DNA from 3 places in the Bradyrhizobium sp. USDA 3650 genome. Region 1 is predicted to be linked to each of the others. Evidence: predicted binding sites of a transcription regulator. Region 1 holds the regulator's gene; each other region holds the start of a gene.
What was found. Region 1 encodes PhoB, which activates phosphate uptake and scavenging genes when phosphate is short. Its sites were predicted from a motif close to TGTCATNNANCTGTCAT; they were not measured.
Positions count from the first base shown of each region.

Region 1 (3,953 bases):
AACATCGCGTTCGGCATCCGTCTCTATGAGAAGATCTCGAAGTCCGAGATGGACGGCCGCGTCGAGAAGGCGCTGCGCGGCGGCGCGCTGTGGAACGAGGTCAAGGACAAGCTCAACGCCTCCGGCCTGTCGCTCTCCGGCGGCCAGCAGCAACGCCTCTGCATCGCCCGCACCGTCGCGGTGCGGCCCGAGGTGATCCTGTTCGACGAACCCTGTTCGGCGCTCGACCCGATCTCGACCGCCAAGGTCGAGGAGCTGATCCAGGAGCTGTCCGAGGATTACACGATCGCGATCGTCACCCACAACATGCAGCAGGCGGCGCGCGTCTCCGACAAGACCGCCTTCATGTATCTCGGCGAGCTGATCGAGTTCGACGACACCAGCAAGATCTTCACGTCGCCGACCGACCGGCGCACGCAGGATTACATCACCGGCCGGTTCGGCTAGGAGACGCGACATGGGTTCTGAACATACCGCAAAGGCCTTCGACACCGACCTCCAGGAACTCACGCGCCTGGTTGCCGAGATGGGCGGCATCGCCGAGCGCATGATCGTCGAGTCCGTCGACGCATTGATCCGCCGCGACGTCCCGCTCGGCCAGCGCGTCGTCGCCATCGACACCGAGCTCGACGCGCTGCAGAAGCGCATCGAGGAGCGCGCGGTGCTCACCATCGCACGTCGCCAGCCGATGGCGGTCGATCTGCGCGAGATCGTCGGCGCCATGCGCGTCGCGACCGATCTCGAGCGCATCGGCGACCTCGCCAAGAACATGGGCAAGCGCGTCGCGGCGCTGGAGACGGACTTCCATCCGCTCAAGCTGTTCCGCGGCCTCGAGCACATGACCGACCTCGTGCAGCAGCAGGTCAAGTCGGTGCTGGACGCTTATGCCGCGCATGATTTGCCGGCGGCGATGGCGGTGTGGAAGGGCGACGAGGAGGTCGACGCCATCTGCACCTCGCTGTTCCGCGAGCTCCTCACCTACATGATGGAGGATCCGCGCAACATCTCGTTCTGCATCCATCTGATGTTCTGCGCCAAGAACATCGAGCGGATCGGCGATCACGCCACCAACATCGCCGAGACCGTGTTCTACATGATCGAGGGCCAGGCGATCACCGACAAGCGGCCGAAGGGCGACATGACGACCTTTGCCAACACGGTACCGAACACCTGAAGACTTAAGGAGCGACGACCCGATGGGCGCACGCATTATGGTGGTTGAGGACGAGGAAGCCCTGACCGAGCTTCTCCGCTACAACCTCGAAGGCGACGGCTATGACGTCGAGACGGTGATGCGCGGCGACGACGCCGACACCCGCCTCAAGGAGCACATCCCCGACCTGATCGTGCTCGACTGGATGCTGCCGGGCCTGTCAGGCATTGAATTGTGCCGGCGGCTTCGCACCCGTCCCGAGACCAAGCAGCTCCCGATCATCATGCTCACCGCGCGCGGCGAGGAGAGCGAGCGGGTGCGGGGTCTTGCGACCGGCGCCGACGATTACATCGTCAAGCCGTTCTCGGTGCCGGAGCTGCTGGCGCGCGTGAAAGGCCTGCTGCGGCGCGCAAGCCCCGAGCGGCTCGCCACCGTCCTTGCTTTCGGCGACATCGAGCTCGACCGCGACAAGCGCCGCGTGGCACGCTCGGGCCGGCCGATCGATCTCGGTCCGACCGAATATCGCCTGCTGGAGTTCTTCCTGGAGCACCCGGGGCGGGTGTTCTCGCGCGAGCAGCTGCTCGACAGCGTCTGGGGCCGCGACATCTATATCGACGAGCGCACTGTCGACGTGCATATCGGCCGCCTGCGCAAGCTGCTCAATCTCGGGCGCGAGCAGGATCCGATCCGCACCGTCCGCGGCGCCGGTTACGCGCTGGATGATCGGTTTGCCAAGGCGGAGCAGGTGTAGGTTTCTGCGGTTAGGTTACTAACTGCCGTGACATGTCCGATGTCGTCCCGGCGAAGGCCGGGACCCATAACCACAGGGCGCGGTTTGGCGAAGACTCGGAGTTACCCTTTCGCACAACAACTAAGTGCTCGGAGTATGGGTCCCGGCCTTCGCCGGGACGACACTGCATTTATTGAGGCGCCGCGCGTGATGACTGATCGTGCGCTAGCTTACCGCGGACCCGGCTTCACCGGTGCGCGGCGCCGATCCGACGCCGGCTGGTACGCAACCCGCGAGTGCTGGGCGCAATAGGGCAGGCCGGACAGCGCCCGTCCACCGCAGAAGAAGAAGTCCGGGCTCGAGGGATCGCCGACCGGCCAGTGGCAGGTCGCCTCGTTCAATTCCAGCAGCGACAGCCGCTGGCTCATCGGCACCACGTTGTCGTAGGTGACCGGATCCGGCTCAGCCTCGACCTCGAAGGCCTGCGCCAGCGCGGTGTTGCCGCGCGAGATCGGGCGGCTCACCCGCATCATGTGCTGCGCGGGACGCGCCTTGCGCGGCCGCGGCGCTGCCGATGACGGGCTCTTGGCGCGGCCCGAAAGGCCGAGCCTGTGCACTTTGCCGATCACGGCATTGCGGGTCACATTGCCGAGCTCCGCCGCGATCTGGCTGGCCGAAAGTCCGGCCTCCCAGAGCTTTTTCAGCTGCTCGACGCGATCATCGGACCAGGTCAAAACCGTCATTGCACCCTTTCCCTCGCTGCGCGCCAGCCATCCTGGGGCCTCGCAGCGAATGCCTAAGCCTTCAAAAACCCGTGCCGTCAGAATCCCTTAAGGCTCGCCGGGCGCGTCTTGAACGCCCGAACGTTTACGCCGGTACATAAGGACTTAAAGATCAGAACCACTGCACGAGATGTCGTATCTGACAATCCAAACGCTACAATATGGCGTGACTCCCGCGCAAGAGTCCGCCGACTCGCTTCCACATGTTCCGTGGCTAAATCCCGCAAAATCGGCACCGCAAGACTACGGATTCAGCGTTTCGCGAGGCTTTCCGGGCGGCATTGACACCCGTTTCACCAGGCCTAAGATAGTCGCACGTGCCGCCCTCAAGAGGCGGCACGTTTCGTTTTCCGGGCCGGTCGATGGTGCGTTGCGCAATGCACGCTCACACCGTCCGCAACATTCAAGTGACCGTCATGACTAACAGCGCAGCGCCGCATTTGCTCCCCGTTTTCGCCAGGTCCGACCTCGGTTTCGAGCGTGGCGAAGGCTGCTGGCTGATCGCGACCAATGGCGAGCGCTATCTCGATTTCACCTCCGGGGTGGCGGTGAATGCGCTCGGCCATGCCCATCCGGCGCTGGTCGCGGCGTTGCAGGAGCAGGCCACGAAGCTCTGGCACATGTCGAACCTGTTCCAGAGCCCGGACGGCGAAAAGCTCGCCGCGCGCCTGTGCAATGAAAGTTTCGCGGACTTCGTGTTCTTCTGCAATTCCGGCGCCGAAGCGCTGGAATGCGTGATCAAGGTCGTGCGCCGTTATCACGCCGCGAAGGGCCATCCCGACCGCTATCGCATGATCACCTTCGAAGGCGCCTTCCATGGCCGCACCCTGGCGACGCTGGCCGCGACGGGTTCGGCAAAATATCTCGAAGGTTTCGGCCCCCCGATGGAGGGCTTCGACCAGGTTGCGCATGGCGATCTCGATGCGGTGAAAAAGGCGATCGGTCCGCAGACCGCCGGCATCCTGATCGAGCCGATCCAGGGCGAGGGCGGTGTGCGTTCGGCAACGCCCGCCTTCCTCAGGGCGTTGCGCCAGCTCTGCGACGAGAAGGGTCTGTTGCTCGCCTTCGACGAGGTGCAGACCGGCATGGGCCGCACCGGCGATCTGTTCGCATACCGCCGCCTTGGCGTCGAACCCGACGTGATGTCGCTGGCCAAGGCGCTCGGCGGCGGCTTCCCGATCGGCGCCTGCCTTGCGACCGCGGAAGCGGCGTCCGGCATGACGCCGGGCTCGCACGGTTCGACCTTCGGCGGCAATCCGCTCGCGATCTCGGCGGCGAACGCCGTGCT
Region 1 is NZ_JBSRZG010000001.1:4,858,861-4,862,813, forward strand. It holds gene pstB (phosphate ABC transporter ATP-binding protein PstB) at 1-447, shown strand, start outside; gene phoU (phosphate signaling complex protein PhoU) at 458-1,174, shown strand; gene phoB (phosphate regulon transcriptional regulator PhoB) at 1,197-1,904, shown strand; gene ACVIN2_RS22595 (GcrA family cell cycle regulator) at 2,114-2,626, opposite strand; gene ACVIN2_RS22600 (acetylornithine transaminase) at 3,082-3,953, shown strand, end outside.

Region 2 (3,953 bases), 3.9 Mb from region 1:
GATCGTGCAGGGCGTGTTCCAGAACTATTTCGGCTCCTCTGGCATGCCTTACGCCATTCCGGACCAGCTCAAGGGCGGCATGAATCTCGGTTTCATGTTCCTGCCCATCTATCGCGGCTGGGTCGTCATCTTCTCGCTGATCGTGTGTATTGCGACCTGGTTCCTGATCGAGAAGACGCGGCTCGGCGCCTATTTGCGTGCCGCGACTGAAAACCCGACGCTGGTGCGCGCCTTCGGCGTCAACGTGCCGCGCATGATCACGCTGACCTATGGTTTGGGTGTCGGCCTGGCCGCACTTGCCGGCGTGCTGTCGGCGCCGATCAACCAGGTGCGGCCGCTGATGGGCGCCGACCTGATCATCGTGGTGTTCGCGGTGGTCGTGATCGGCGGCATGGGATCGATCATGGGCTCCATCATCACCGGCTTCGCGCTCGGTGTGATCGAGGGCATGACCAAATATTTCTACCCCGAGGCCTCCAACACCGTCGTGTTCGTGCTGATGGTGCTGGTGCTCTTGGTGAAGCCAACGGGATTGACGGGAAGGGCGGCCTGATATGACAGCCTTGACGGACGACACGCTGCCGGTAACCCCGCGCTCGATCCGCGACGAGATGATCGTGTTCGTGGTGATGGCGCTGCTGCTGGCTTCGGTGCCATTCACGGGGGTCTACCCGTTCTTCGTGATGCAGGCGCTGTGCTTCGCGCTGCTCGCCTGCGCCTTCAACCTGCTGATCGGCTATGGCGGTTTGCTGTCCTTCGGCCATGCGATGTTCTTGGGCACGGCCGGCTATTGCAGCGCGCATGCGCTGAAGGTGTGGGCGTTGCCGCCGGAGCTCGGCATCCTCGTCGGAGTCGCCGGTGCCTTCGTGCTCTCGCTCATCACGGGCTATATCTCGATCCGCCGCCAGGGCATCTATTTCTCGATGATCACGCTGGCGCTGTCGCAGCTTCTGTACTTCATCTACCTCCAGGCCCCGTTCACCCATGGTGAAGATGGCATCCAGGGCATTCCGCAGGGACGCATGTTCGGCGTCTTCGATCTGACCAAGCCGACCGTGCTCTACTACGTGGTTCTGGTAGGCTTCCTCGCCGGCTTCCTGCTGATCTTCCGCATCATCAACTCGCCGTTCGGCGAGGTCCTCAAGGCGATCCGCGAGAACGAGCCGCGCGCGATCTCGCTGGGTTACCGCACCGATCAGTACAAGTTCCTGGCGTTCGTCTTATCGGGCACGCTGGCCGGCTTTGCCGGTGCGCTGAAAGTCTTCGTGGCGCAGAACGCCTCGCTCACCGACGTGCACTGGTCGATGTCAGGCGAAGTAGTGCTGATGACGCTGGTCGGCGGACTCGGAACCGTGTTCGGTCCCGTGGTCGGTGCCTTCGTGATCATCGCCATGCAGCAATATCTGGCGGGATTCGGCCAGTGGGTGACCGTGATCCAGGGCTCGATCTTCGTGATCTGCGTGCTGACCTTCCGCCGCGGCGTCATCGGCGAAATCGCGCATTACTTCCGGCGGTCGCTGTAAGTCATTGATATAATAGAAGATGCGGTGACGCGCGAAAGCGGTGGATGATCCGGCTCCACGGGCGTGAGGTGGCACGCGCGTGGATCGAAAATGGTCTATGACAGTTTCATGACGGCCCGCTTGGGCCAGGCCATCATCCAACCGGTAGTCTCTCTCCCATGATGCGATTGTTTCGCGCTTTCCTGCCCAAGGAAGAACGGTTCTTCGACCTGTTCGACCGCCACGCCCAGACCGTGATCCAGGGCTCGATCGCGCTCCAGAGCATGCTCAACGGGGGCGAGGAAACGCCGGTCTATTGCCAGCGCGTCAACCAGTTCGAGAACGATGCCGACAATATCACCCGTGAGGTGCTGACGGCGGTGCGCCGTACCTTCATCACCCCGTTCGACCGCGGCGACATCAAGAACCTGATCACCTCGATGGACGACGCCATCGACCAGATGCAGCAGACCGCCAAGGCGGTGATGCTGTTCGAGGTCCGCAGCTTCGAGCCGCCGATGCGGGAGATCGGCGCGCTTCTGATCGAATGCGCCAATCTGGTCGGCCGTGCGCTGCCGCTGATGCAGAAGATCGGCCAGAACGTGGCCATGCTGACCGCGATCACGGAAGAGCTGGGCAAGCTGGAAGGCCGCGTCGACGATCTCCATGATATCGGGCTGAAGGAACTGTTCCTCAAGCATCGCAACGGCAACGCGATGGATTTCATCGTCGGCGCAGAGATCTACGACCATCTTGAGAAAGTCGCCGACCGCTTCGACGACGTCGCGAACGAGATCAACAGCATCGTCATCGAGCAAGTTTAGGGCAGGGGACCGCGCCGTGGATGTTGCGTTGGGTCTTCCCGTCCTGGTCGGACTGATCGCCGTCGCGCTGCTGTTCGACTTCCTGAACGGCCTGCACGACGCCGCCAATTCGATCGCGACCATCGTCTCGACCCGCGTGCTGCGGCCGCAATACGCGGTGTTCTGGGCCGCGTTCTTCAACTTCGTCGCCTTCATGGTGTTCGGGCTGCACGTCGCCCAGACCATCGGCACCGGCATCATCGATCCCGCGATCGTGGATGCCCAGGTGATCTTCGCGGCGCTGGTCGGCGCCATCGTCTGGAACCTGGTGACATGGGCGCTCGGCATCCCATCGTCCTCGTCTCATGCATTGATCGGCGGCTTGTTTGGTGCAGGCGTAGCCAAAGCCGGCCTGTCGGCGGCGGTCTGGAGCGGATTGTCCAAGACGGTGATCGCCATCGTGCTGTCTCCGCTGGTCGGCTTCCTGCTCGCGATGGTGCTGGTCGCGATCGTCTCCTGGGCCTCGGTGCGCTCCACGCCGTTTGCCGTCGATCGCGCCTTCCGCATCCTGCAATTCGCCTCTGCCTCGCTCTATTCGCTCGGCCATGGCGGCAACGACGCGCAGAAGACCATGGGCATCATCGCGGTGCTGCTCTATTCGCAGGGCCAGCTCGGCGGCGAATTCTTCGTTCCCTTCTGGGTGGTGCTCTCGTGCCAGGCCGCGATGGCGATGGGGACGCTGATGGGCGGCTGGCGCATCGTTCGCACCATGGGCCTGCGCATCACCAAGCTGACCCCGATGCAGGGCTTTTGCGCCGAGACCGGCGGTGCCGCGACCCTGTTCATGGCGACCTTCCTCGGCGTTCCCGTCTCGACCACCCACACCATCACCGGCGCCATCGTCGGCGTTGGCGCCGCCCGCCGCCTCTCGGCGGTGCGCTGGAACGTCGCCAGCTCGATCGTCTATGCCTGGGTCATTACGATGCCGGCCTCGGCCATCGTCGCCGCGCTCTCCTGGTGGGCGGTCAAGATCTTCCTCAGGTAACCAGCTTCAGTCCGACAATCCCGGCGACGATCAGCCCGATGCTGGCGAGGCGGAACGCGGTGGCCGGCTCGCCGAACAGGATGATGCCGAGCGTCGCGGTACCGACCGCGCCGATGCCGGTCCAGACGGCATAAGCGGTTCCAATCGGCAGCGATTTGAGGGCGAGCCCGAGCAGGATGATGCTGCCGGCCATGGCCCCAAGCGTGAGGACTGACGGAACGAGCTTGGTGAACCCCTCGGTATATTTGAGGCCGATCGCCCAGGAGACCTCCAGCAGACCGGCGACGAACAGGATGCTCCAGGCCATGACGACCCTCCATTCAAGGCAGGGTCGTCCCCGCGACTGGTGTGCTGACAGGAACGGAAGACCGTCCCTCCCAACCTGATCCGAGCCGGATATGGGGCTGGCCGTCAGGCTCCGCAATCACCAGATGAGGCTTGATCAGGCCCATTTTCCCTGCCAAACGCTGCCGCAATGTCCGACATCGCCACCACAGCCGAATCGACGGCCCGTTCCTCGCTTGCCGCTGAAGTGTCGCGGCGGCGTACCTTTGCCATCATCTCGCATCCGGACGCAGGCAAGACCACGCTAACCGAAAAGCT
Region 2 is NZ_JBSRZG010000001.1:971,973-975,925, reverse strand. It holds gene ACVIN2_RS04810 (branched-chain amino acid ABC transporter permease) at 1-553, shown strand, start outside; gene ACVIN2_RS04805 (branched-chain amino acid ABC transporter permease) at 555-1,523, shown strand; gene ACVIN2_RS04800 (DUF47 domain-containing protein) at 1,682-2,326, shown strand; gene ACVIN2_RS04795 (inorganic phosphate transporter) at 2,343-3,350, shown strand; gene sugE (quaternary ammonium compound efflux SMR transporter SugE) at 3,343-3,657, opposite strand; gene ACVIN2_RS04785 (peptide chain release factor 3) at 3,826-3,953, shown strand, end outside.
Region 2: a site for PhoB is predicted at 1,621-1,637, ahead of ACVIN2_RS04800 (DUF47 domain-containing protein). Genes of this name have one in related genera too.

Region 3 (3,953 bases), 380 kb from region 1:
TTGGCGATCAGCGCGTTGTCCTGGGTCGAGGCGACGAACGCGATGTAGACGGGGAAGGCGACGATCGCGATCCCGATCCACAAAATGGCGTGGGCGATGTAGCGCCGGAAGCCCTCTTCCTCGACCATCAGTAGGTCACCTTGCGTTCGACGAAGCGGAACTGGATTCCGGTGAGCACGATGACCATAACCATCAGGATCACCGACTGCGCCGCCGAGCTGCCGAGATTGCCGCCGAGCAAGCCGTCGGAATAGACCTTGTAGACCAGCGTGACCGTGGACGTTCCGGGACCGCCGCGGGTCATGGTGTCGATGATGCCGAACGTGTCGAAGAAGGCGTAGACGATGTTGACCACCAGCAGGAAGAAGATGGTCGGCGACAGCAGCGGGAAGGTCACGGTCCAGAACCGCCGCATCGGACGGGCGCCGTCGATCGCGGCGGCCTCGAACACGCTCTTCGGAATCGCTTGCAGGCCGGCGAGGAAGAACAGGAAATTATAGGAGATCTGCTTCCACGCGGCGGCGAGGATGATCAGAGCGGCGGCCTGGTCGCCGTCGAGCAGCGGATTCCAGTCGATGCCCATGTTGCGCAGATAGCGCGAGAGCACGCCGAGCGAGGGATGCAGCATGAAGATCCAGAGCACGCCGACCACGGGCGGCGCCACCGCATAGGGCCAGATCAGCAGCGTGCGGTAGAGCATCGAGCCACGCAGCGGCTTGTCCGCCATCACGGCGAGCAGCAGCGCGAAGGATAGCGACGAGACCGCGATGGCGAACGAGAACAAGAAGGTCCGGACGATCGCCTCGAAATAGGCCGCGTCCTTGAACAGCTCGACGTAATTCTCGAACCAGACAAAGGTGGTCGACAGCCCAAACGCATCCTGGAGCAGGAAGGACTGGATCACCGCCTGCAGCGCCGGCCAATAGAAGAAAATCAGGACGATCGCGAGCTGCGGCGCAACCAGCGCGTACGGTAACAGCCTTGACTGGAAAATCGCTTGCTTTTGCATGATGGGCGACGCCGGCAGGCCGTGCGGCCTGCCGGCGTCTTCGCCTTATTTTACGGCCGTCTTTTCGAACTGCCGCAGCATCGTGTTGCCGCGCTCGACGGCGGAATCGAGCGCCTGCTTGGCGGACTTCTTGCCGGCCAGCGCCTGCTCGATCTCTTCCGACCAGACGTCACGCAGCTGCACCATGTTGCCGAGGCGCAGTCCGCGCGAATTCTCGGTCGGCTCCTTGTTGGTCAGCTCGAGCAGCGGGGTCTCGAGATAGGGCTGGTCCTTGTAGAAGCCCTCTTCCTTCGCCTTGGCGTAGGCCGCCTTGGTGATCGGCAGATAGCCCGAGGCCTTGTGGATATAGACCTGGCGATCGGTGTCCGAGAGGAAGGTCAGGAACTTTGCGACGCCCTTGTATTCCTCGGCCGACTTGCCACCCATCACCCACAGCGAAGCGCCGCCGATGATCGAGTTCTGCGGTGCGCCCTTGACGTCGGGATAATACGGCATCGGCACGGCGGTGAAGGCGAACTTGGCCTGCGCCTTGACGTTGCCGAAGAACGCCGAGGAGGTCAGGTAGAGCGGGCATTCGCCCGAGGTGAAGCGACCTTCGCCGGTGTTGGTGCGGCCCGCATAGTCGTAGGTCTTGGTCTTCTGCAGCTCGACCAGGGTTTCGAGGTGCTTGACCTGAAGCGGTCCGTTGAACTCGAGCACGGTGTCGAAGCCGTCGAGGCCGTTGGCCTTGCTGGCGAGCGGCACGTTGTGCCAGGCCGAGAGCTGCTCGAGATTGACCCAGGTGACCCAGGAGCCGGAGAAACCGCAGGTGTCGTGACCGGCAGCCTTCAGCTTCTTGGCGGCCTCGAACGTTTCGGGCCAGGTCTTCGGGATCTCCACGTTCGCCTTCTTCAGCTCGTCGAGGTTCACCCACATCACGGTCGAGGACGAGTTGAAGGGGAACGACAGCATCTCGCCCTTCGACGTCGAATAATAGCCGGTGATGGCGGGCAGGTAGATCTTGGGATCGAACTTCTCGCCGGCGTCGGCCATCAGCTTGTAGACGGGCTTCACGGCGCCGGTCGCGGCCATCATGGTCGCGGTGCCGACTTCGAACACCTGCATGATGTGCGGGGCGTTGCCGGCGCGGAACGCCGCGATGCCGGCGTTCATCGTATCGGGATAGTTGCCCTTGTAGGTCGGGATCACCTTGTAGTCGCTCTGCGACGCGTTGAAGTCGGTGGCGAGCTTGACGATGACGTCGTTGTTGGCGCCGGTCATCGCGTGCCACCACTGGATTTCGGTCGCGGCCAAGGCCGGCGAGGCCGATAGTCCAACCGTGAGCGCAATGGCGGCAGCCGCTCCAAAGTGTCTAAGAGCCATCAAGTAAACCTCCCTTGGCCGTTCTCTTGGGCCGTCAAAAATGATCGCTTGCGCTAGCAGCGCCATATGACGTTCACATGACTGTGTAAGCGGCCGAAACGAAAGCGGCAAGCGCGGCAAAAGGGAAGTCGTCAAATAGGCGAATGCCGCGCGCGCAGCGTCCTCCGTTCGCGATGCACAGAGCGCCCGCGCCGCAGTGCGGCATTGCCGTCGGATGAGGAAGGCGAGGCGCTAGCGCTCGCGCTCGGGTCCGCAGACCGTGCCCTGCTCGACCATCGCGTCGATCTCGGACCTGGAGTAGCCGAATTCGCCCAGCACCTCGGCCGCGTGCTGGCTGAATTTCGGCGGCAGCCGACGCAGGCTCGGCTTGCTGCGATCGAGCCGGATCGGGGATGCCACGCCCTTGTACCAATCTTTCTCGATAATATCGCCGCGCGCGATCGTGTGCGGGTTGGTCAACGCCTGGTCGATCTTCTGCACGGGCCCTGCGGGCAGGCCCGCGGCGAGCAGGCGATTGCACAGCGGCTCGGCCTCGTGCTGGCTGAACACGGCGGCGAGCTCGGCGCGCAGTGCCTCGCGATTGGCGATGCGGTCCTTGTTGCGGGCAAAGCGCGGATCGGTGCCGAGCTCGGGCTTGCCGATCTCCTTGGCGAGCTTGCGGAAGGTGCCGTCATTGCCGACGCCGATGAAGATGTCGTCGGTCTTGGTCGGGAAGATCGCATAAGGCACGAGGTTGGGATGCTCGTTGCCGGTGAGCGCCGGCGGCTTGCCATGCATGAAATAATTCGCGGTGTGCGGATGCATGATGGCGAGACCGGTCTCGTACAGCGTGGTCTCCAGGAACTGGCCCTGGCCCGAGCGCTGCCGCTCCGAGAGCGCCATCAGGATGCCGATCGCCGCATAGAGGCCGGTGCCGATGTCGACCAGCGGCACGCCGATCCGCATCGGTCCGCTCTCGGGCGAGCCGGTCGCCGCGATCATACCGGTCATGGCCTGGATGATGGCGTCATAGCCGGGGTTGCCGCCGCGCGGGCCGTCGGCGCCGAAGCCGCAGATCCGGCAATGCACGAGGCGCGGAAATTTTTCGCGCAGGACCTCGTTGCCGATGCCCCATTTCTCCAGCGTGCCCGGCTTGAAGTTCTCGATCAGGACATCGGCGCTCTCCAGCATCTTGAGCAGCACGGTCCGGCCGCCCTCGGAGGCGAGGTCGAGGCCGATCGAGCGCTTGTTGCGGTTGATGCCGATGAAATAGGCCGCGTCTTCCTCGTGGAAGGGAGGGCCCCAGTCGCGTACCTCGTCGCCTGCGGGCGGCTCGACCTTGATCACGTCGGCGCCGTGGTCGGCGAGGATCTGGGTGCAATAGGGACCGCCGAGCACGCGCGTGAGATCGATGACGCGCAGGCCGCTCATTGCGCCCGTGGCAGCTCCAGAACTGGCGGCTTCAGTCATGCCTTCGCGTCCCCTGTGTCGATATGATCACAGGCCTAACGAGGTTCGTCCGAGCCGGCAATGGCTTCCCGCGTAGGGCGTCATGCAGGCCGCTCGCCGCAATCCCGCGGGATGGCAAATCAAACGGAAGCGG
Region 3 is NZ_JBSRZG010000001.1:4,481,108-4,485,060, forward strand. It holds gene ugpE (sn-glycerol-3-phosphate ABC transporter permease UgpE) at 1-128, opposite strand, end outside; gene ugpA (sn-glycerol-3-phosphate ABC transporter permease UgpA) at 128-1,009, opposite strand; gene ugpB (sn-glycerol-3-phosphate ABC transporter substrate-binding protein UgpB) at 1,055-2,371, opposite strand; gene ACVIN2_RS20960 (CaiB/BaiF CoA transferase family protein) at 2,603-3,820, opposite strand.
Region 3: a site for PhoB is predicted at 2,438-2,454, ahead of ugpB (sn-glycerol-3-phosphate ABC transporter substrate-binding protein UgpB). Genes of this name have one in related genera too.